One region of the Arthrobacter sp. SLBN-112 genome, then DNA from elsewhere that is predicted to be linked to it. Evidence: riboswitches for the same ligand, from Rfam matches in the RefSeq annotation. Region 1 holds a riboswitch; each other region holds the start of a gene.
The links. A riboswitch is a leader RNA that binds a small molecule or an ion and turns the genes downstream of it on or off. The one in region 1 is predicted to bind S-adenosylmethionine.

Region 1 (5,766 bases):
TGCCCTGGCTGAACTGGCACCGATCTACACCCGCATCGGCAACCCCACCCAGGATGCTGTGGAGCAGCGGATCGCCAGCCTCGAAGGTGGCCTCGCCGCTTTGCTGCTGAGCTCCGGCCAGGCCGCCGAGACCTTCGCGGTCCTGAATATCGCAGAGGCCGGGGACCACATCGTGGCCAGCCCCAGCCTGTACGGCGGCACGTACAACCTGTTTGCCCACACCCTCAAGAAGTTCGGCATTTCGGTCACCTTCGTGGAGGATCCGGACAATCTGGACCAGTGGCGCGACGCCGTCCAGCCCAACACCAAGCTCTTCTTCGGTGAAGTGGTGTCCAATCCCCGCCAGGACGTCCTGGATATCGAAGGCATCTCCGAGGTGGCCCACCAGGCCGGTGTGCCCCTGATCGTGGACAACACCCTCTCGACCCCCTACCTGATCCGGCCGCTGGAATGGGGCGCGGACATCGTGATCCACTCCGCCACCAAGTACCTGGGCGGCCACGGCTCCGCCATCGCCGGCGTCATCGTCGACTCCGGCAAGTTCGACTTCGGCAAGGAGCCCGAACGGTTCCCCGGCTTCAACACCCCGGACCCCACCTACAACGGACTGGTCTACGCCCGGGACCTTGGCGAAGGCGGCGCATTGGGCGCCAACCTCTCCTACATTCTCAAGGCGCGTGTCCAGCTGCTGCGCGACCTCGGCTCGGCCGTCTCCCCGTTCAACGCCTTCCTGATTTCCCAAGGCCTGGAAACGCTGAGCCTGCGGGTGGAACGGCATGTTTCCAACGCCACGGAAGTGGCGCGTTGGCTGGAGGCAAGGGACGACGTCGAATCCGTCGCCTACGCGGGGCTGCCGTCCAGCCCCTGGTACGAACGAGGCCGCACGTACGGCCCCAAGGGGACCGGCGCCGTCGTCGCCTTCAACCTGGCCGGGGGCGCGGAGGCGGGCAAGCGCTTCGTCGACGCCCTTGAACTGCACTCCCACGTGGCCAACATCGGTGACGTGCGGTCCCTTGTCATCCACCCGGCGTCGACCACCCACAGCCAGCTCTCGCCCGAGCAGCAGGTGGTGGCCGGGGTCAATCCCGGGCTGGTCAGGCTGTCGGTCGGCCTGGAGCACATCGACGACATCCTGGCCGACCTCGAAGCCGGTTTCCGCGCGGCCAAGGGCGCCGCTGACGCCTGATTGGCAGCACGCGGCGGCACCGCCGGCCGGCAACGCCGGGAAGTCACAACCAGTCACACTCTTGGCCTGGGGTGGGGGGTGTTTCGTACACTCGAACCAGGTCATGAGTGCCAGTGACAGCCCCGGCTTGCTGGCCGGCAACCCTCCTTCCGCGGTGGGGTGCCCCGGGTGAAGACCTGGCCTGCCGGTCAAATGACGGCAGGCAAGCGCGTAGAAGAGGTCTTGCCATGACGGTTACCGTCGCCCGTACCACCATTCCCGAACACGGAGTTGTCCGCTACGCCTCCATTGGAGGACTCGAGCTGGAGGGCGGCGGCTACCTGCCGGATGTCACGCTGGCTTACGAAACCTGGGGCACGCTGAATGCGGACGGCAGCAACGCCATCCTGATCGAGCATGCCCTGACCGGCAGCACCCACGTGACGCGCGGCGACACCGACGAAGAGGGCTGGTGGGAACAGCTGGCCGGTCCCGGCGCTCCCGTGGATACCGACCGTTTCTTCGTGGTGTCCATCAACATCGTGGGCGGTTGCTACGGATCCACGGGACCGTCCTCGCCAGCCCCGGACGGAGCGCCGTGGGGGTCACGGTTCCCGCTGGTCACGCTGCGGGACAGCACTGTTGCGGAGGCCCGGCTGGCGGATCAGCTGGGCATCGGGAGCTGGTACGCCGTCCTTGGCGGTTCCATGGGCGGCGCCCGCGCCCTGGAGTGGGCCGTGACCTACCCCGACCGCGTGCAGCGCTGCGCCGTCATCTCCGTCGGGGCTGCCAGCACGGCCGAACAGATCGCTTTCGCCCAGGCCCAGACCCTGGCCATCCGCCAGGACCCGAACTTCAACGGCGGCGACTACTACGGCGGCCCGTGCCCGGAAGACGGACTGGCCCTGGCCCGGCGCATCGCCCACATCACATACCGGTCCGCCGCGGAACTGGAAGGGCGGTTCGGCCGGGAACCCCAGGCGCCGGAGTCGCCCCTGCGCGGCGGATTACTGGCAAACCGCGGCCGCTACCAGGTGGAAAGCTACCTGGACCACCAAGGCAGCAAGCTCGTCCGGCGCTTCGACGCAAACAGCTACATCGCCCTCACCGAGGCGCTGATGAGCCACGACATCTGCCGGGGACGGGGGCCACTGGCCGAAACACTGGCATCCTCCACCGCCCGGTTCTTCGTCGCCGCCGTGGACTCCGACAGGCTCTACTTCCCGTCCCAGTCCCGCGAATTGGCGCACGCGCTGCCCGGCGAGGTCGACGTACATATGATCCAGGCACCAATAGGCCACGACGGCTTCCTGACCGAGATCGGACAGCTGGGACACCAGCTCCGGACCGCGTTCCTGGTCTAGCGGCGCTTGCCGGCCCCCGGCCGCTGGGTGCCGCCCACCATTCGGCGCCCACCGCGGGGCTGCCGACGCGGCGGAGGCCCACAGTGCAGGCGCCCCGGATGCAAAGTACGGCATGACCTGTCCGTGGTGGACGGCTCCCGGGTCCGGCCGCTTCCGATGGCACTGGGCCAGGAGGCCGCGGGGCGGGTGGTATCCGTGGGCAGCGGCGTTGCCGATGTGTCCATAGGAGACCACGTTGTGCTGGTCTTCGTGCCCAGCTGCGGCCACTGCCGGGCGTGCCGGTCCGGAAGGCCCGCGCTCTGCCCCCGCGCAGCGGAGACCAACGGTTCCGGTGACCTGCTGCACGGGCCGGCCCTGCTGCGCTCGCCCGCGGGGGAGCGCATCAACCATCACCTGGGCGTCTCGGCCTTTGCCGATTATGCGGTGGTTGCGCGGGAATCGGTGGTGGTAATTGACGACGACGTCCCGGACACAGTTGCGGCGATGTTTGGTTGCGCCGTGCTCACCGGAATGGGGGCTGTGCTTAGTACCGCGGGCGTCAGTCCCGGACAGTCCGTGGCAGTCTTTGGCCTCGGAGCAGTGGGCTTGTCCGCAGTCATGGCGGGCCGGCTCGCCGGGGCAGCCGGCGTGATCGCCATCGATCCGAATCCGGGCAAGCACCAGTTGGCCCTGGATGCCGGCGCCACAGCCGTGGGAACACCGGCGGACGCGGCCCTGCTGATTGAAGAGGCCGCCGGAGACAGTGTGGACGTTGCCGTCGAGGCGGTCGGCTCGCCCGGCGTGATCGCCACGTGCCTGGCACTGGTGACGCGGGGCGGTGCGGTTGTCTCGGTGGGCCTGCCGCATCCGTCCGCCGAACTGACGGTTCCCGCGCTGCAGTTCGCGGGGGCGGGCAAGCGCCTCCTGGGCTCCTGCATTGGGTGACGCAGTGCCCGGCCGCGACATCCCGAAATACCTTGGCTACTGGCGGGAGGGCAGGCTTCCGGTCGAACTGCTGCATACCGACATCCGGCCGCTCACGGAGATCAACGAGGGACTGGATGCGCTGGCTTCCGGGCAAGTGGTCAGGCGGCTTTTCCGTGCCTGAGGCGTGGCGGAGTCGGGCAGTCAGCCGTTCATGATCTCGCCGCGGCGCTTCATATAGGCCTCCATGGACAGTTCGCCGTTGCTGTACTGCTGGTCCAGTTCTGCGAGTTTCCGGGCACGGAATCCCTGGGGCGCTCCCGACGGGGGAGTGGCCGGACCCGACGGCGGGCCGGCCGGCGGCTGGCCGGGACCCTGCTGCTGGCCAAAGCCTTGCTGCTGGCCGGGGAACTGCTGGAACGGAGGCTGCTGCTGGAAGGGCGGTTCCTGCGGAGCGCCGTACCGGGGGTCCGGCATGGGCGGCTGCCCATACTGGTAGGGCAGTGGCTGGGAATCGTCGGCAGGCCGGGGCTGGCGGAAACCGCCGGACAAGTAGTCCTGCTGGGTGTAGCCGTCGCGGGGCTGGTTGCTCTGCGGCCCTGCGGACCCGGGAAACCGGCCCGGGTACTGCCCGGGCCCCGGGAAGCCGCCGGGCCCGTACTGCCCGGGCCCCGGCAAGCCTTGGTCCCGGTCCCGCCGCGCCATGGATCGCCGGTACATCCGCATGGCCATGGGGACAACGAAGGACAGGATGATGATCCACAAAAACAAACTGCTCACGGTGCCGCGCCTCTCGAAGGTTGTCCTTCCAGCCTAACCCCGGGCGGTGCTACCGGCGGCTGGGCTCCGAGGTTCCCAGCGGACCCTCACCGGATCCCAACGGAACGCCCGGGCCGAAGGCGGGACCCGCCGTCGGCCGTTTTGCCGTGATGCCGTCACCGGAGGACTGGTGCCGCAGCCGGCGCAGTACCCAGGGCACGAAGTATTCGCGCGCCCACACCAGGTCCCCGGTCCTTGCCTCGCGCCAGGTCCGGGGCGGCAGCGCCTTGGGCTGGAGCGGTTCCAGCGAGTGCTCCACGTTCAGCGAGTCCAGCACCATGGCCGCGATGGTGTGGTGGCCCAGCGGTGAGAAGTGCAGCCTGTCCTGGTCCCACATTTGTGGATCGCTCAGCTGCCGGAGGGACCACATGTCCGCAATGACGGCGTCATGCCGGGCCGCGACGGTCCGCAGGTTCTCGTTGTAGATGGCCACCTTGCTCCGGATCCTGCCCAGGACCGAGGAACCGGTGTCCGGACCGTTGAACAGGACCACGGTGGCGCCGCCCATGGACAGGATCTGGACCACGGAATCGAGCTTTTCGGCCAGTGCGTCGGGGTCGCCGCCCGGACGGATCAGGTCGTTGCCGCCGGCGGACAGGGTGACCAGGTCCGGCTTCAGCTCCAAGGCCGGAGCCAGCTGCTGGTCCACGATCTGCTGCAGGAGCCGGCCGCGGACGGCCAGGTTGGCGTAGGCGAAGTCCGGCTTGGTGCGGCCCAGTTCTTCGGCCACCCTGTCGGCCCAGCCGCGGTGGCCGCCGGGGCTTGAGGGCTCGGGGTCGCCGATGCCCTCGGTGAAGGAATCGCCCATCGCCACGTACCGGTTCCAGGGGTGGGAACCGGGGTGCACGGACGGGGTCTGGATGGCACTTGCGTCAGTCACTGTCCTATCCTGCCTTCCGCTTCACTGGCTACGCCAACGTAGGTTGTTACTTTCCGGTAACTGTAAGAATGGAAACCATGACTGACGCCGAAGTATTTCCCGCTCCCGTTGTCCTGTGGTCCCATCACGAAGACCAGCGTGCCGGCAAGCCGCTGCTGGTGCTGCTGCACGGCTACGGCGCGAACGAGCAGGACCTGTTCAGCCTGGCCGATATGCTTCCCGGGGACTTCGCGGTGGCATCCGTCCGGGCGCCGATCGCCATGGGACCCGGCTTCACCTGGTTCCCCCTCACGGCCTCCATCGACTACTCCCTGGACCGGGTCAAGGCGGCTTCGGCGTACGTCCTGGAATGGATCGACACCATCAGGGAAGGCCACCCCTCCGTCTCACTGCTGGGCTTCTCCATGGGCATGGCCATGGCCACCACTCTCCTGCGCCAGCGCCCCACGGACTTCGCAGCCGTCGTCGGACTCTCAGGCTTCGTGGTGGACGCCGTCGGCGACCCCACCTTCAGGGACGCCGAACTGGACGGAACCGTCCCCATGTTCTGGGGCCGGGACCAGCAGGACCCGGTGATCACCGAGGACAAGATCGAGTTCACCATGGGCTGGGTGCGCAAGCACGTCAAGCTCACC
Region 2 (5,766 bases), 2.6 Mb from region 1:
CCAGGCCTGACGCTTCAGATCTGCTTGAGGGCCTGTTCCAGGTCGCGAATGAGGTCATCCGCGTCCTCGAGCCCCACCGAGAGCCGGACCACGCCATCGCTGAGGCCAATGGCGGCCCGCCCCTCCGGCCCCATGGCGCGGTGCGTGGTGGTGGCGGGGTGGGTGATCAGGGACTTGGAATCGCCGAGGTTGTTGGAGATGTCGATGATCCGCAGGCCGTCCAGCAGCGCGAAGGCGGCCTCCTTGCCGGAGCGCGCGCCGGAAGGAGCCAGCTCAAGGGTGAGGACGGTGCCGCCGGCACTCATCTGTTTCGCCGCCAGCTCATACTGCGGATGCGACTTGAGTAGCGGGTACTTCACCCAGCTCACGGCAGGCTGCTCTTCGAGCCATTCGGCAAGCCGCAGCGCGGTGGCCGAGGAGTGCCGGACGCGCAGGCTCATGGTTTCCAGGCCCTTGGTCAGGACCCAGGCGTTGAACGCTGAAAGCGCCGGACCGGTGTGGCGCATCAGCTGCTTCACCGGGCCGTCGATGAATTCCTTGGTGCCCAGGATGGCGCCGCCCAGGACGCGGCCCTGCCCGTCGATGTGCTTGGTGCCGGAGTACACGATCACGTCCGCGCCGAGGTCCCCGCAACGCTGCAGCAGGGGAGTGGCGAAGACGTTGTCCGCAACCACCTTGGCGCCGGCGGCATGGGCGAGTTCACTCACCGCGGCGATGTCCACGATTTCCTGCATCGGGTTGGACGGGGATTCGAAGAAGACGGCGGTGGTGGGCTTGGACAGGGCCTCGCGCCACTGGTCCAGGTCCGGGCCGTCGACGAAGACCGTTTCCACGCCCCACCGGGGAAGGATCTCGTTCAGGATCACAAAGCACGAACCGAACAGCGATCGGGCGGCCACCACGCGGTCGCCGGCGGCGAGCAGCGCGCCCAGGGCGGTGAACACCGCGGACATGCCCGACGCCGTCGCAAAGCAGGCCTCGGCGCCTTCCAGCAGCCTGAGCCGTTCCTGGAATGTGGCCACGGACGGGTTGCCGTAGCGCGAGTAGACAAAGCGTTCGTCCTCGCCGGTGAAGGCGCGTTCGGCCGCCGCTGCGGATTCGTAGACGAACCCTGAGTTCAGGAAAATGGCCTCGGAGGTTTCCTGGAAGTTGGTGCGGTCCAGGCCGCCGCGGACCGCCTGGGTATCGGGGTTCCAGCCGGGGGCATCTTGATTGAAAGTCACTTAATTCTTTCCGAGGTTGGTGGGCAGGCCGCGGTTCTTCCAGCCGTTGACGGTCCGTTCGCCGTAGCGGTCCGGCTCGCCTTCGAAGCCCTCCAGGACGTTGTAGGAGGTGAAGCCGGCCTGGGTGGCCGCAATGGCTGCTGCGATGGAGCGCTGGCCTGAGCGGCAGAGGAACACCAGTTCCGCGCCGGGGTCCTCGGGCGCCTGCTCCGTCAGATCCTTCACGAAATCGGGGTTGGGGATGCCGCCAGGGAAGGTCCACTGGATGAACAGGGGATCGTTGTCCGTAGCCTTGGTGTCCGGAATGCCGATGTGGGCCCATTCGCCCTCGGTGCGGACATCCACCAGGATGGCGCCCTGCTCCAGCTTGGCCCATGCTTCCTGCGGCGTCAGGTCTCCTGCGTAGCTCATGCGTGGCCCTCGCCGTCGAACTCGCCCTCCAGGTCGTCAACGGCCGTGGCCACCGCGGCGTCTGCCGAGGCGATTGCGGCCGGGAGGACAACTGCCTGGGCCACGATGACGCTGCTGCCGTTGAAGGTGGCCGCCGGGCTGCCGTGCAGGACGTAGCCGTCCGCGAGTGCAGCCGAGATCCGCTCACAGAATGAGCGGTCGTCGGGGCCCGTAATCAGGCGGTAGGACAATTTTTCGTCAGGGGCGGGTGCGTCAGACACGACGGATCTCCTTCTTTCACGCTTGCAGCTCGAATCGGTCGATATGCCGAGTATTCACCTGAGGCACCCCGCCGCGAGAGGAGGGTTGCCGACCGGCCAGTCAGGGCTTAACACCGGTACTCATTACTCCCCAAAAACGTAACACCTGCCGCGCCAAGCCGCACGGCCGTCGTCGTCATGTTCCGTAATTGAGAGCTGGCAGCCGCTGCGCGTCACGGGAACGCTGCAAGGCGGCCGGACCGATAAAGTTTCTACCTGGGCGCCGCCCTGCCGTCACAGTGGGAGTACCGGGGGGTTTGCCAGCATGCGAACTGGGCTGGTTCCTGATCCCGCTTGGCCGGGCAACGCTTTACGTGTTCATCATGCACGTGGTGCTGGGGCTGCTGTGGGTGATGGTCCGCACCAGGTTCCTGTTCCGGCTCATTCCCACGTAGCGGCCGGGCGACGCCCGGTATGCGGTGCCCGGGCATGAAAAATGCCGTGGCACGGTCGGTGCCACAGCATTTATCTCAAGTGCCGAATGCTCGGTGGGGGAGGCCCCGCAGTTCCGGTGTCTTAGACCAGCTCGGGATAGGAAGCGACAATGTAGTCGGCGGCTGCCGCACCCTTCATGCGCAGGCCCTTGCGGCTTCCCGGCAGCCGGTCCTTCATCGCTGCCCAGAACGTTGTTTCCGTGCCTGGCAGGTGCTGATTGATGAAGCACCAGCTCATGTACAGGCCGTAGAAGCGGTCGCGTTCCAGCGTGGAGTCGGATGTCTGGTCGAAGTAGGTGGCGTCTTGGAGAAAGAGATCAAACTGGGAATGTGCCATGAGGGCGTCCCTTCGCTAAGTGCGTGGCGCCGCCGTTCGGCTACAGCAGCGGACTCGATGCCGTGCACTGGTGGCAATCGGGTCCATAGATTCGATCCCCGGAAAAACTGGGGTCGTTAGCGCCGTCAACGCCTGTCTACGCTGTAGACTTTACTCGTAGACTACATATGAGGCAACCCTCTCGGAAGAAGCCGGGAGGCCGCCCCCAGCAAGGATAAAGCCATGACCTCCCCCAATCCGTCCCGCGCCGGCAAAGCCAAAGCCAGGCTCAGCCGGGACATCGTGCTGGCTAAAGCGCTGGAAATGGTGGATGCCGAAGGCCTGGACGCGCTGACCATGCGCGGCCTGGGCCAGGAGCTGGGGCGGGACCCGATGAGCCTCTACCGCTACGCGGAAAACCGGGCCGCCTTGCTGGACGGGGTTACGGAACTGGTCCTGGGCCAGCTCACCATCCAGCCGGAGGACCCGGACTGGAAGGCGCAGTTGCGGAAGATCGCCCACAACCTGCGGATGCTGGCGCTGCGGCATCCCAATGTTGTGCCCCTGCTGGTCACCCGGCCCCTTTCCACCCCGCTGGGTTTGCGCCCGCTGGGCACGCTGCGGCCGCTGGAACAGATCCTGACGCTGCTGGCGGCTGCCGGATTCGAACCGGCCGACGCGCTGCACGTTTATCGCGTGTACTACGGCTTCCTCTACGGCCACATCCTCAACGAACTGCAGGAGTTCGTGGTGGACCCGGAAGAGAACGAGGTTCTGCTCCGGCTGGGGCTCCACCGCCTTCCTGCCAAGGAATTTCCCAGGCTGCGGGCGCTGGCGCCGGCGCTGTCGGATTACGACGGCGCCATCGAACTCGACCAGGGGCTTACCATCCTGCTGTCCGGGCTGGAAGCGCAGCTTTCCCGGCAGGCGGCAGTACCGCTCGGTTAGCGCGGAAGCGGCAAACGCAAGATTATTCGAACGAGGCCCGGCGGCGGTCCTGCACGCGGGTGTTCCAGACATCCGGCCGGTTCACCTGGAACCTGCGGCCGGTCAGGGCCTTGGCGTTGAGCCGGACATAGTTGGCCTTTTCGCCGGGCTGCCACGGTTCCAGACCAAGGCCGTCCACCTGGTCCTTGACCGCCTGGTCTTCGATGATTTCGGTATCGCCGCGCACCACCACGCTCCACGCCAGTTCGGTGGCGGGGTCGTAGCCGTCGATCTCCAACGCGGCCGGGCGTTCCATCTTGGCGCCCCAAAGCTTGGAGCCGGGCGCGGTGCGGAAGACGATGCTGCGCAGGTGGACGATGTAGTTCACGGGGAAGATTTCGGGATGCTCGTCCACCACGATGGCCAGCCTGCCCACGGTGTCATTGGCGAGGAGTTCCCAGCAGTCGTCAAAGGAGAGGTTTTCGATCGGCAGCTTGTGCGAGTCCATGGTCCACACCTTACGGCTGAAGCCCGAAGCGCAACAGGGCCGGTGGCCCTGTTGCGCGGCTACTGGATCCCGGCGAAAAGCCCGCTCAACTCGGCGGTCAGTTCCTTTTGGATGGCCGGCGCGCCGATCTCCTTGCCGTCGATCCGGTTCACGGGGGCCAGCAGGCGCACGCTGGAGATAAGCCAGACCGCATCCGCATCCAGCAGGTCCCGGGGTTCCAGCGGGCCATACCCCAGCTCCCAGCCCGCCGCCTTGGCCGCCGCGAAGAGGGCACCCTGGGACGTTCCGGGCAGGATGCCGCTGTCCAGCTGGGGCGTGATGAGGCGCTTGACCGCCGTGCCGTCGTCGGACTTTTCCACGTGCGCCAGCAGCACGGTGGAGGTGGGGCCTTCCAGGACGCGGCCGTCGGATGAGGTGAAGATGACGTCATCCGCGCCCTGCTTGTGGGCGTACCGGAGGGCCGCCATGTTCACGGCGTAGGACAGCGTCTTGGCTCCCAGGAGCAGCCACGGAGCCCGGTCGGCCACGTCGCTGTCGTAGCCCCGGTCCAGGAGGATCACGTCAATGCCGGTTTCCCGCTGGCGGCGGCCGACAGCCCCCGCAGGCGATACCTGCACCCAGGCGGTGGGGGCGGGGGCGCCTTCGATGCCGCGGGTCACTACAAGCTTGACCACCAGTTCGTCTGCGTCAGCGTCCGACGGCGGGTTCTCCGACCGGTGCCGCGCCACGGCAGCCGCAATGGCGCCCCGCCACGCGTCCTGGTCCGGGATGTCCAGGTCCAGTGCTGCGGCTGAGCCTGCCAGCCGGTCAAGGTGGGCCTGCATTTTCCGCACTGTTCCGCCCACGGCCAGCATGGTTTCAAAGACGCCATCACCCCTGGTAACACCCAGGTCCGTGACCAGCAGCTGGGGTTTGGACGCATCGGCCACCCGGCCGTCGGGGAACGCGGGGTCAAGGAAGATAAGAACCACTGGGGCTGGAGGGGTCATGGCACCAGCTTAGTGCGGCTCCGCGGATAAGCTGGGCAGAGTGCACCGGCCGGAAGCCGTCCTCCGGAGCCCAATCTCTCCGGGAGTTATAGACGTGTTGTGGCCTTTTTCGCTTGCCGGCACCGCGCCGACGTGGCTGGTGGTGCTCCTGGGTTTCGCGGACCTGGTCATCAGGGTCCTGGCCCTGGGCATAATCCCCGGCAATCGGCGGCCCACCACGGCCATGGCCTGGCTGCTGGGAATTTTCTTCATCCCGTTTGTAGGCATCGTCCTGTTCCTTTTGTTTGGGAACTTCCAGCTGTCCAGCCGCCGCCGTGCCCAGCAGGAACAGGTCAACGACCGCGTACGGGCGGGCATCACCGCACTCTCGGACGTGGAAAGCGACTACCCCGGCCCGGAGTGGGTCACATCCGCCGCTGAGCTCAACCGCACCCTGGGTTCGCTGCCCATGGTGGATGGTAATTCCGTGGACCTGATCCCCGGCTACCCGGACTCCATCCTGGAAATGACGCACGCCGTGCGGAAGGCGAAGAAATTCGTCAATGCCGAGTTCTACATCATGAGCTCGGACCATGTGACCAATGACCTGCTCACCGCCATGGAGGAAGCCGCCGAGCGGGGCGTGGAAGTGCGGCTCCTGTTCGACCACATCGGTACGC
Region 3 (5,766 bases), 3.5 Mb from region 1:
AGGTCTCTTCGCGCTGGTCGAGTTCGGGCTCGAACGGCAGCTTTACCGGGTGACGGCTTTGGCGCCGGTGATCGTCCACCATGCGGGCGTGGGCAACGCTGAAGATGAACGTCCGCAGCCCGGCCTTTCCTCCACGCACGGTGTCCAGGCGGGGCAGGACGGAAAGGAACACTTCCTGCATGGCCGCCTCCGGATCCTCGACGCCACGGGCCGCAAGGTAGCCCAGGACTTGTGATGCGTACGTTTTGTAGACGAGGCTGAGGGCAGCAGGTCCGGGGACGGCGTGGTCCGGGGCCGCATCTGTCTGTGCATCGGTCACTGACGTGGTGCTTTCAATCAAAAAGGGCGTCGGCAAAGGAAGCGTCTCACATGGATCCGGAACGCTGCTCTTACTTTACCCTTCGGTAACCTCGCTGGCCGGTGACCGCCACGGGACGCCGCCCGCGCAGCGGCCTTGCCAAGAGATCAAAAGGGCCGGCCTGGAACGTGATGGGGGACAGGTTCCAGACCGGCACTTCATAGGGGTAATCGCTGCGGACCCCGGAAGGGTTACGCCCGCCCAAAAGTTTTTTTGAATTTTTTTCGGCCGGTCCTCAGCGGGCTGCCGTCCTGCTCCAACGCGGCGCCGTGGCCTGCCTCCGCGGCGCCTTCGCCAGTGCGTAGGCGTGCAGCCTCACCAGGCAGCCGCTGGTCATCGCAAGCGGGCACGACGACGGCGGGGAGCTCGTCTGGAACAGCGTTGGCGGCGGGACGGGACTCTCCCCCGGTGGGGCTGAGATCGGTCACCAGGCCTGTCCCGGCACATTCACGCACTGCTGCGATACCCGCAGCTACCGCAGCTTTGTCCTCGAACCCTTGCGAGACAGCCATGACCGACCCGTCGGGCCCCAGCAGCCGGAACCTGTAGAGCATCTCCGGATCAAGAAAAACTTCGAAGTTTCCTGCCACGGCATGTCCTTCCGGTCTGGTGTCTTCAACCGGCGACGGCTCTCTGCGGGGTGCATCCCTGCACCGCCAAAAAGCATGTTGGAACCGTCCGCTGATCAGTTCAAATGGTGTTAACGAGTCTGGCTGCGGCGCCTGCAGGCCTACAAGCCCTGTCGCGTTAAGCCTGTGTAAATTACTGCCCACGCCGGCAAACGCCAGCGGCGGCCCACCTGCAAAAGGTGGGCCGCCGCCGTCGTCTGCCGTGTTCCGGACCAACGTGTCAGTCGTTGATGAGGTCGTTCACCACGATGGTCTGGTCCCGGTCCGGGCCAACGCCAATAGCGGAGAACCGGGTTCCGGACAGCTTCTCCAGCGCCAGCACGTAGTTCCTGGCGTTTTCCGGGAGGTCCGCGAGGGTGCGGGCAGCGGTGATGTCCTCGGTCCAGCCGTCGAAGTACTCGAAGATGGGCTTGGCGTGGTGGAATTCGGTCTGCGTCATGGGCATCTCGTCGTGGCGGACGCCGTCAACGTCGTAGGCCACGCACACAGGGATCTGTTCGATGCCGGTCAGTACGTCCAGCTTGGTCACGAAGTAGTCCGTGAAGCCGTTCACGCGGGACGCATGGCGGGCCAGGACGGCGTCGTACCAGCCGCAGCGGCGCGGGCGCCCGGTGTTGACGCCGAACTCACCGCCGGTTTTCTGCAGGTACATGCCCATCTCGTCGAAGAGTTCGGTGGGGAACGGGCCCGCACCCACGCGGGTGGTGTAGGCCTTGATGATGCCGATGGAGCGGGAGATCCGGGTGGGACCGATGCCGGAGCCCACTGATGCGCCGCCCGCGGTCGGGTTCGAGGAGGTCACGAACGGGTAGGTTCCGTGGTCGACGTCCAGGAACGTGGCCTGGCCGCCTTCCATCAGGACTACCTTGCCCTCATCCAGGGCGGTGTTCAGGACCAGCGTGCTGTCGATGACCAGCGGGCGGAGGCGGTCGGCAAAGGACAGGAAGTACTCAACGATCTCGTCCACCACAACACCGCGGCGGTTGTAGACCTTGACCAGGAGTTCGTTCTTCTGGCGCAGCGAGCCTTCCACCTTCTGGCGAAGGATGGACTCGTCGAAGACGTCCTGGACACGGATGCCCAGCCGGGCCACCTTGTCCATGTAGGCGGGGCCAATGCCGCGGCCGGTGGTTCCGATGGCGCGGCTGCCGAGGAAGCGTTCGGTCACTTTGTCCAGCACCTGGTGGTACGGGGCCACCAGGTGGGCGTTGGCGGATACGCGCAGCCGCGAGGTATCGGCGCCGCGGGCCTGGAGTCCCTCGATCTCCTGGAAAAGGGCTTCGAGGTTCACCACGCAGCCATTGCCGATGATGGGGACCGCGTTGGGGCTGAGAATGCCTGCCGGCAGCAGTTTGAGTTCGTACTTTTCACCGCCTACGACGACGGTGTGCCCGGCGTTGTTGCCGCCGTTGGGCTTGACGACGTAATCAACACGGCCGCCCAGAAGGTCGGTGGCCTTGCCTTTTCCTTCGTCGCCCCACTGGGCTCCTACGATCACAATTGCTGGCATGGGATCCTCCCCCATTCGTTCGGGCTGCCCGGGTCCGGCCGCGGGGAGCGGACCTGCGCAGCGCCGTTCATGAGAATGCCCCGAACAGACCGGCCTTCGCCGGACCGCAAGGCGGCGCAGCGACGCAAGAGTTCCGGGGCTCTTACCACCCAAGTTTAGCGGATCAGGCACTTTGTCCACTCGATGGGCCCGCCGCGGCCCCGCAATGGCGGTCCGCCACATTCTGAACCGCATTTGCCCCTGACCACGCTCCTGGATTTAAGTGGGAGTGGACCATCCGGAGCGGCTGAGAGACCTGGCTCAATGACGCCGCAGCAACCACGGCCCGGCAGGAAAGCTGCCGGCCGAAGGTGCTACTGCCAGGACCGATGGAAGGAAGATTCCAGCATGCCCCTGAACACCGACCACATTCGCGCCACCCACGCCGGGTCCTTGCCCCGCACCCCTGAACTCATCGCGGCCAACACCGCAAAAGAATCCGACGGCATCACTCCGGCGTTCCTGGAGCTCCTGGAGAACTCCGTTGTGGACGTGGTCCAGCGCCAGAAGGACCTGGGAGTCGACATCCCCAACGACGGCGAGTACGGGCACACGATGTCCAACTCCGTTGATTACGGGGCCTGGTGGAACTACTCCTTTGCCCGGCTCGGCGGCCTGGAGCCAACCAACGTGGACCGCTGGGCAGAAGCCGATGTCCGGCGTTCCTCCCCCGGAAACGTTGTCCTGACGTCATTCCCCGACCGGCGCGACCGGCAGGCGTTCAATGAGGCATACAACGACCCCTCCTCAGGGATCCTGGCGCACCGGAAGAGCGTGTCCCAGCCCAAGATCGCCGGGCCCCTGACCTACACCGGCCATGACCTGGTGGCCTCGGACATCAAGAACCTGAAGACCGGGCTCGCCGCGGCCGGCCTCGCTGAGGGATTCGTGGCCTCGCTCTCCCCCGGTTCCTGCGCCCGCGTAGCCAACGAGTACTACAAGAGCGATGAGGAACTTGTCTACGCCTGCGCCGATGCCATGCGCGAGGAATACAAGGCCATCATCGACGCCGGCCTGACGGTCCAGCTCGACGATCCGTCCCTGGCCGAAAGCTGGGACCAGATCAACCCGGAGCCGTCCCTGGAGGACTACCTGAAGTTCATCCAGCTGCGTGTGGAGGCCACCAACTGGGCGTTGCGGGACCTCCCGCAGGAACAGATCCGCTTGCACGTTTGCTGGGGCTCCTGGCACGGCCCGCACACCACGGACATCCCGCTCGCTGACATCATCGGCTCCGTACTTCAGGTCAATGCCGGCGCGTACTCCTTCGAGGCCGCCAATGTCCGGCACGAACACGAATGGCGGGTATGGGAAGAGACCACACTTCCCGAGGGCAAAGTGATCATCCCCGGCGTCGTCTCGCACGCCACCAATGTGGTGGAGCACCCGGACGTGGTGGCGGACCGCATTGTCCGTTTTGCCGAGCTGGTGGGCCGGGAAAGCGTCATCGCATCGACCGACTGCGGCCTGGGCGGCAGGGTGCACCCGCAGATCGCGTACGCCAAACTGGAGGCTCTTGGCGAGGGTGCTCGCCGCGCCACGAAGCGCCTCTGGTAGCTTTCCTCCCGTTCCGGACACGACCGCCGGTCCAATGCGCCACGAATGAGGTGCGCTGGACCGGCGTTTCGTTTCCCCGGGCTTGGTAAACTTACAGAGGCCGACCCGGAATCGGCCCACCCCAACTAACCACCGTTGATGAGCCGCGCCGGCGTGCGCCCATTTTCACCGGTGGACGCAACATCAATCCCCGCAGGAGAACCAGCCCTTCATGACCGCACTGGCCCCCGAAACATTCCACGAACAGCTCATGAGCCGCCGCTACGAAGACAGCGTTGCCGCTGTCAACGAGCTGTGTGATTCCCTGCAGGAAGCAAAGCCCGGAACCGTGGTGCCCTACGTGGACCCAATGCACGATGTTGAGGAATGCCGCATCATCAGCCTGTACTCCAACATTGGCGAGATGGACCCGTCCGGTTTCATCACCGCCGGTGACCAGGACGCCGCTACCCGCATGCTCGGCATCCAGTGGAAGCTGGGCCTGCGCCCGGAATTCGTGATGCCCTGGAACGTGCACCCGTGGCACGTCCCAGGCGTTGCCAACGGCAAATTCACCCCGGACCAGGTGCAGGCAGGTTTGAAGCCGCTGCTGAAGTTCCTGGCCCTCGTCCCGCGCGCCTCGGTGATCGTGGCGCACGGCACCGAGGCCAACCGCCTGGCAAACCTGCTGCTGAAGACCGAAGTCCCCTTGCTGTGGCGCCGCGGCCTGAAGACCTACAAGGTCCGTTCCCTGAGCGGACGCGCCTTCGCAGGCTCCCCGGCGCGCCAGGAGGAGTTCCTGGAGGACATGCGGACGGCCTACGCGGACGCCATGGCACGCACGGGCATCGCGAACGTGGCATAGCCAACAGCTTCAAACAGACGACGGCGGGTTGTCACCTTTCCAAAGAAAGGTGACCACCCGCCGTCGGGCGTTTAAAGCCTGGGAATCTTTAGGTGCCCTCGATGGCTGCTTTGGCTGCGGGATCGGAGTCGTTCAGGAACTTTTCGATCCGTTCCGGCTCGTCAGCTTCCCCGATAGCCGATGAGGCCCTGCCCAGGGAGTAGAGCGCCCGCAGGAACCCGCGGTTTGGCTCGTGCTCCCACGGGATGGGACCGACGCCGCGCCAGCCGTTGCGGCGCAGCGCGTCCAGCCCGCGGTGATAGCCCACCCGGGCGTAGGCGTAGGAGTCGATGGTGCGGCCCTCGGTCCACGCCTCCTCAGCCAGGATCGCCCACAGCAGCGAAGACGTGGGGTGCTTCTCCACCAGGTCCAGGGCCTCCTGGCCGTTCTCCAGCTGCCCGTTCACCTCGGTTTCGGCAGGCAGGAGTGTGGGCTCCGGCCCCATCAGGTTCCTGCGGAACTCATCCGACATTTAGAACGTCTTTCCGGCCGAACCGAGCTGCTTGGTGGCTTCCACCACGCGGGCCGCCAGGCCGGCTTCGGCGGAGGCGCCCCAGACGCGGGGGTCGTAGGTCTTCTTGTTGCCGACCTCGCCGTCGACCTTCAGGACGCCGTCGTAGTTCTTGAACATGTGGTCCGCCACCGGACGCGTGTAGGCGTACTGGGTGTCGGTGTCGATGTTCATCTTGATCACGCCGTAGGAGACGGCGTCGGCAATTTCCTGGTCCGAGGATCCGGAGCCGCCGTGGAAGACGAGGTCGAACGGGTTGTCCTTGCCGATCTTCGCGCC
Region 4 (5,766 bases), 1.3 Mb from region 1:
TCCGTGCGGACGCAGGACGCGGGCAAGTTCGGTGCTCGCGGCCAACGGGTCGCACCAGTGCCAGGCCTGGGCCACGGTGACGACGTCGAAGCGGGCGGCGGGCAGGCCCGTCGCCTCCGCGGTCCCGGTCACAGCCGTGGCAGCGGGGCAGTGCGCCGCCAGTTGGTTGAGCATGTCCGCGGAGGGGTCGACGGCGGTTACCTCCAGGCCCAGGTCCAGCAGCAAGGCAGTGAACTTTCCGGTACCGGCGCCGACGTCGAGGGCGTCCCGGGCGTGGGCCGGTACCAGCCATCGGGCTGAGTCCTCGGGGTATCCAGGCCTGACGCGCTGGTAGTGCCTCCCGCCATCCTGGAAACTCTGGCCAAGTTCCCGCCGGCGACCATGATCAAGCTTGGGGCCACCCCGAACCACGCGTGGACTCCTTCGATTCCGCCTGTTGATGTCCCTCGAATTTACCGCACGCCCGGCCAAAGGCCGTGCACACGACCAGGAACGGAAGGCTTTGGGTTAGTCGTCGATGCAGGGGGCGGCGCCGGCCGTACCCGGTGTATTGGGGGCCCAGTGCGGGTAGGTGCGGGAATCGTTGGCGGGCACCCAGCGGCCTGCGTCCACCACGTAGTCCCAGCCCAGTCCGCCGCCGCGCAGCGCGCGGATGCCGGCCAGGAGGCGTTCGGCGTCCTCCAGCCGGGATCCGACGCCGAAACTCGCCCGGAGGGATCCGTTCGGCAGGCCCAGGCGCTTCAGCAGCGGGTGGGCGCAGAAACGTCCGTCACGCAGGCCCACGCCGTGCTCCGCCGAAAGGTAGGCGGCCACCAGCCCGGCGTCGTAGCCTGCAACCGAGAAATTGACCACACCGATGGTGTCCGTTTCCGGATTGGTGTCCTTGAAGATTCTGGTGGACCGTCACGCCGTCGATGCCCTGCAGGCCCTCCACCAGGAACGAGCGGATGGCCGATTCGTGGGCATGCCACCGGGACTGGTCCAGTTCGGCGATCACCTGGGTGGCGCGCGCCAGGGTGGCTGCGCCAAGCACATTGGGTGAGCCGCCCTCGTGGCGGGCCGGGCCGGTGGCCCAGCTGACGCCGTCGAGCCTTGCTTCCTTCACGGCGCCGCCGCCGGCAAGGTGGGGGACACCGGCGTCCAGCCAGTCCGGACGTCCCACCAGGACGCCTGCGCCGAACGGTGCGTAGAGCTTATGGCCGGAGAACGCAAGGTAATCGACGTCGTCCGTGCTGATGTCCACCCGCCGGTGCGGCGCAAGCTGGGCGGCGTCTACCACAATCCGTGCGCCGTGCTGGTGCGCCAGTGCGGCCAATGCCCGGATGGGGAGGATCTCGCCGGTGACGTTGGAGGCGCCGGTGACGGCCAGCAGGCTGACCCCGCCCTGCTCCAGTTCAGCGCGGACGGCCTCCAGCGTGCCGCTGATGGTGTCCGCGGCGACGATGCTGCGGTGCGGGACGCCCTGCCACGGCAGGAGGTTGGCGTGGTGTTCGATGTCCAGGTACAGGACATCTCCGGCGGGGCGGCCGTCGGCCAACGGCAGGCAGCCGGCCAGCAGGTTCAGCGAGTCGGTGGTGTTGCGGGTGAAGATGACCGAATCATCGGGTCGACCTCCTACGAACTCGCGGACAATGCTGCGTGCGTTTTCATACACCGAGGTGCTGATCTGGGATGCATACCCGGCGCCGCGGTGGACACTCGCGTAGTAGGGGAGGATCTCGTTCAGGTACGCGGACACCACGGACAGTGCCGGGGCGGAGGCGCCGTAGTCGAGGTTTGCGTAGCGGACGTGGCCGCCGGAAATCAGGGGCGCCTGGATTTCGGCGCCGGTGACCGCGGCGAGGGGTCGGCCGGCAATGACCTGGCGCGGATCCGGCGCGGCTGCGTTGGCGATGGCGGACTGGGGGGAGACGGTGGCAGTTGTCACAGAGACCTCACTTGGATACAGGACTCCGGCATGGTGGAATCCGCGCTTGCCGTATCCGCTCCGGACCGGCCTGGTCGTCACCCGGGGCACCCCACCGCGAATGGAGGGTTGCCGGCCAGCAAACCGGGGTTTTGCGCTGGCACTCGTGACCTGGATAAAAGCGTAGAACATGGGGTGGCCAGGACTAAAGCCGCGGCAATTGTTAAGGCCTTTGTTACGTCCTGCCGAAGAAACGGCCGCGGACGCCCCCGAAAGGAGGCGTCCGGCGTCGTATTATTCGATTCTTCCGCGGTCAGGGAGCCTGCTGCAGGAGGTCGTCGAGTTCCGGGTTCAGTCGGTGCAGCACCTCTGAGTGCAGGATCGAGTTCGTGGCCAGGGCATTGCCGCCGAACGGGCCGTCCTCGCCTTCGAGGGAGGTGAAGCGGCCGCCGGCCTCCACCACGATCGGCACCAGGGCAGCCATGTCGTACAAGTTCAGTTCGGGTTCGCAGGCGATGTCCACCGAGCCTTCGGCCACCATGCAGTAGGACCAGAAGTCCCCGTACGCCCGGGTCCGCCAGACGTCCTCCGTCAGGCCCAGGAATTCGTCAAGGTTTCCGCGTTCCTTCCAGCCGCCCAGGCTGGAGTAGGAGAGGGAGGCGTCGGACAGGTTGGAGACGTTGGAGACCCGGAGCCGGGTGGCGGCGGCCAGGGACCTGCCCATGTAGGCGCCCATGCCTTTGGCCGCCCACCAGCGCTTGCCCAGGGCCGGTGCGCTGACGACGCCCACCACGGGCTCGCCCTCGTCCACCAGGGCGATCAGCGTGGCCCACACCGGGACGCCGCGGACGAAGTTCTTGGTCCCGTCGATGGGATCGATGATCCAGCGCCGCGAGCCGTGGCCGGTGCTGCCGAATTCCTCGCCCAGGACTGCATCGCGGGGCCGGGAGCGGGAGAGCTGGCCGCGGATGGCCTCCTCGGCCGCCTTGTCGGCGTCGGTGACCGGCGTCAGGTCCGGCTTGGTCTCGACGTGGAGGTCCAGGGCCTTGAAGCGGCTCATCGTCTGGTCATCCACGGAGTCGGCCAGGACATGGGCCAGGCGCAGGTCATCGTTGTAACTCGAAGCGGGTTGGATCATGGTTCCAAACTACCGTCTGCGTGCGTTTCTGCCGGGAGAACGCGTCAGTTGACGCTGCCGAGCTCCTTGGTTTCCTGTGCTTCCATCCTCGGGTCCGCGCCGAGCAGCCTCCTTAGGGACGCCAGCCGGGCCGGTCCCGTGGGACCGGCGTGCCCGCCGTTCACCCAATCATCCAGTCCGCAGTTAACCGCCGTTGCCGTGTGTTTGCAGCCGCGCTCGCAGTTTTCGATGCCGGGGGAGAGGTCCGGGAATGAGCGCAGGATCCTGTCCGGATCCACGTGTGCAAGGCCAAAGGAACGGATACCGGGGGTGTCAATGATCCAGCTGCCGGGCGGCGCGTCCGCCAGCCGCAGCGCCAGCGCCGAGGACGACGTGTGCCGGCCGCGCCCGGTGACCGCGTTCACCCCGCCGGTGGCCCGCTCCGCACCCGTCAACGCGTTGACCATGGTGGACTTGCCGACGCCGGAGTGCCCGAGCATGACAGTGACCGTGCCGTCCAGGTGGGCGCGGAGGGCTGCCACCGCGGCGCTGTCCAGCCGGGCGGAGAGGCCGTCGTCGGACCGTGCGTCGATCCCCGAAGCCTGTGCGTCCGCGGTCTTGCTGATGATCACCGGGAAGTCCAGGTGCGTGTAGTTGGAGAGCAGCTCCGCCGGGTCCTTGACGTCGGCCTTGGTCACCAGCAGGATCGGCTCGATCCCGGCGTCGTAGGCCGCCACCAGGGCGCGGTCGATGAACCCGGTGCGTGGCTCGGGGTTGGCTGCTGCCACCACGATCACCAGTTGGTCGGCGTTCGCGACGACGGCCCGCTCTATGGGATCCGTGTCGTCGGCGCTGCGGCGAAGGAGGGTGCGGCGGTCCTGGATCTTCACCAGTCGTGCCAGCGTGTCCGGGGCTCCGGAGACGTCGCCCACCAGGGAGACGAAGTCGCCTGCCACGACAGGATTGCGGCGAAGCTCGCGGGCCCGTGCAGCGATGACCACGCGCTCATTCTCCGAGTCCTCGCCCACCACCGCGGTGTACCGGCCACGGTCCACCGTGATGATGCGGCCGGTCACGGCGTCGTCGTGGCTGGGACGGTCTTTGGTGCGCGGCCTGGAGCCTTTCTTGCTGGGGCGGATCCGGACGTCCGATTCGTCCCAGGAATCAGTGCTCCGCGCCACTGCCGCGCCCTTCCGGTCCGGCTGCGGACGTGCCTTCCTGGGCGAGCATGCCTGCCCAAAGCTGCGGAAAATCGGGCATGGTCTTGGCGGTAGTGGCAATGTCCTCCACTTGGACGCCCTGCACCGCCAGGCCCAGGATTGCACCGGCCGTGGCCATGCGGTGGTCCGCGTAGCTGTGCACGACGCCGGCGTGCAGCCGGGCGGGGCGGATGAGCAGTCCGTCGGGGGTTTCCTCGGCGTCACCGCCAAGCCGGTTGATCTCCGCCACCAGCGCGGCGAGCCTGTCTGTTTCGTGTCCGCGCAGGTGCGCGATCCCGGTGAGCCGGGAGGGTCCCGCAGCCAAGGCGCACAGCGCAGCGACAGTCGGGGCGAGCTCGCTGGTGTCCGCGAAGTCGCCGCCCTTGATCTCCGGGCCGCCGGTGACGGTCAGGACGCCGCCGGCCAGCGTCACGGTGGCGCCCATGCTGGTGAGGATGCTGCGCCACAGGTCGCCCACCTGCTGGGTTTCCGCCGGCCAGTTGGGGATCCGGACTGTTCCCCGCGAGGCCAGGGCCGCCGCAAGGAAGGGGCCCGCATTGGACAGGTCCTGTTCGATCCGCTGGTCGAAGGCGCGGATGGGTCCGGGCGCCACCACCCAGTGGTTGGGCACGGAGTCGTCCACTGACACGCCTGCGCCGCGCAGGACTGCGACCGTCATGTTGATGTGGTCCAGGCTGGGGACCGGTTTGCCGACGTGCTCAAGGTGCAGGCCGTCGTCGAACCTTGCCCCCACGAGCAGGAGCGCGGAGACAAACTGGGACGAAGCGCTGGCGTCGATCACCAGGTGGCCGCCGCGGACTGAGCCCGTGCCCTCCACGACGAACGGGAGGGAGGACGGGTCGGTGCCGTCTTCGGCTGAGACAACGACGCCCAGGGCCTTGAGGGCCTCGATGATGGTCCCCATGGGACGCTTACGGGCGTGCGGGTCGCCGTCGAACACGCTGGCGCCGTTGCGGAGCGCTGCGAGCGGCGGGACGAACCGCATGACCGTGCCTGCCAGCCCGCAGTCGATCCTGGTCAGCGTTGCCGGCGCGGACGCGGGCAGCGGAACCACCTCCAGGTCAGGGCCGAAGGTTCCGTCGCCTGGGACCTCCGTGATGGTGGCGCCAAGCTGCCGCAGTGCATCGATCATCAGCGCGGAATCCCTGGAGTGCAGGGGCGCCCGCAAGCGGGACGGTCCATCCGCCAACGCTGCCAGTACCAGGTACCTGTTGGTCAGGGATTTCGAGCCGGGCACCGTCACGGTGGCATTGATGGGCCGGGATGCGAAAGGTGCGTCCCAGTGCTGGACAGGTGTTGCGGAAGCGTCCCGGGCGGCAGTTGCTGCGGTCATTCGTGCTTATGCTCCCGTGGCGTGATCGACGGCGCGGCGTACGGCCTTGTCTGCTTTGTGCAGCTTCTTGTTCGTGGTCTTGCGCGCGTCTGCGGCCAGGTGCGATGCGTTCCGGCGGGCGCCTGCGGCCAGGTGCTCGGCGCGCCAGGCCAGGCCCGGCTTGCCTGCGGTGTCCACCGACGCGAGCAAC

Region 2: it holds a riboswitch for S-adenosylmethionine, as region 1 does, so the genes downstream of both, QF050_RS05400 (DUF1737 domain-containing protein) here and QF050_RS17390 (homoserine O-acetyltransferase) in region 1, are expected to answer to the same signal.
Region 3: it holds a riboswitch for S-adenosylmethionine, as region 1 does, so the genes downstream of both, QF050_RS00940 (cobalamin-independent methionine synthase II family protein) here and QF050_RS17390 (homoserine O-acetyltransferase) in region 1, are expected to answer to the same signal.
Region 4: it holds a riboswitch for S-adenosylmethionine, as region 1 does, so the genes downstream of both, QF050_RS11450 (aminotransferase class V-fold PLP-dependent enzyme) here and QF050_RS17390 (homoserine O-acetyltransferase) in region 1, are expected to answer to the same signal.

What each region holds. Positions count from the first base shown of each region.
Region 1 covers NZ_JAUSXY010000001.1:3,721,050-3,726,815, reverse strand. Annotated here, with positions in the region: gene QF050_RS17395 (bifunctional o-acetylhomoserine/o-acetylserine sulfhydrylase) at 1-1,186, shown strand, start outside; SAM riboswitch class IV at 1,286-1,401, shown strand; gene QF050_RS17390 (homoserine O-acetyltransferase) at 1,414-2,529, shown strand; partial or broken gene QF050_RS17385 (zinc-binding dehydrogenase) at 2,644-3,616, shown strand; gene QF050_RS17380 (hypothetical protein) at 3,637-4,212, opposite strand; gene QF050_RS17375 (SGNH/GDSL hydrolase family protein) at 4,262-5,131, opposite strand; gene QF050_RS17370 (alpha/beta hydrolase-fold protein) at 5,209-5,766, shown strand, end outside.
Region 2 covers NZ_JAUSXY010000001.1:1,161,495-1,167,260, forward strand. Annotated here, with positions in the region: gene QF050_RS05385 (glutamate--cysteine ligase) at 1-10, shown strand, start outside; gene QF050_RS05390 (O-succinylhomoserine sulfhydrylase) at 15-1,223, opposite strand; gene QF050_RS05395 (rhodanese-like domain-containing protein) at 1,224-1,634, opposite strand; gene QF050_RS05400 (DUF1737 domain-containing protein) at 1,631-1,894, opposite strand; SAM riboswitch class IV at 1,908-2,022, opposite strand; gene QF050_RS05405 (OpgC domain-containing protein) at 2,191-2,328, shown strand; gene QF050_RS05410 (hypothetical protein) at 2,450-2,704, opposite strand; gene QF050_RS05415 (TetR/AcrR family transcriptional regulator C-terminal domain-containing protein) at 2,927-3,631, shown strand; gene QF050_RS05420 (pyridoxamine 5'-phosphate oxidase family protein) at 3,654-4,118, opposite strand; gene QF050_RS05425 (aminodeoxychorismate lyase) at 4,178-5,107, opposite strand; gene cls (cardiolipin synthase) at 5,202-5,766, shown strand, end outside.
Region 3 covers NZ_JAUSXY010000001.1:206,319-212,084, forward strand. Annotated here, with positions in the region: gene QF050_RS00925 (sigma-70 family RNA polymerase sigma factor) at 1-319, opposite strand, end outside; gene QF050_RS00930 (DUF1508 domain-containing protein) at 550-948, opposite strand; gene QF050_RS00935 (adenylosuccinate synthase) at 1,208-2,497, opposite strand; SAM riboswitch class I at 2,768-2,872, shown strand; gene QF050_RS00940 (cobalamin-independent methionine synthase II family protein) at 2,885-4,093, shown strand; gene QF050_RS00945 (uracil-DNA glycosylase) at 4,305-4,937, shown strand; gene QF050_RS00950 (DUF3151 domain-containing protein) at 5,026-5,448, opposite strand; gene fbaA (class II fructose-bisphosphate aldolase) at 5,449-5,766, opposite strand, start outside.
Region 4 covers NZ_JAUSXY010000001.1:2,434,657-2,440,422, forward strand. Annotated here, with positions in the region: gene QF050_RS11445 (class I SAM-dependent methyltransferase) at 1-411, opposite strand, end outside; partial or broken gene QF050_RS11450 (aminotransferase class V-fold PLP-dependent enzyme) at 508-1,927, opposite strand; SAM riboswitch class IV at 1,965-2,078, opposite strand; gene hisN (histidinol-phosphatase) at 2,220-3,044, opposite strand; gene rsgA (ribosome small subunit-dependent GTPase A) at 3,089-4,204, opposite strand; gene aroA (3-phosphoshikimate 1-carboxyvinyltransferase) at 4,188-5,576, opposite strand; gene QF050_RS11470 (DoxX family protein) at 5,583-5,766, opposite strand, start outside.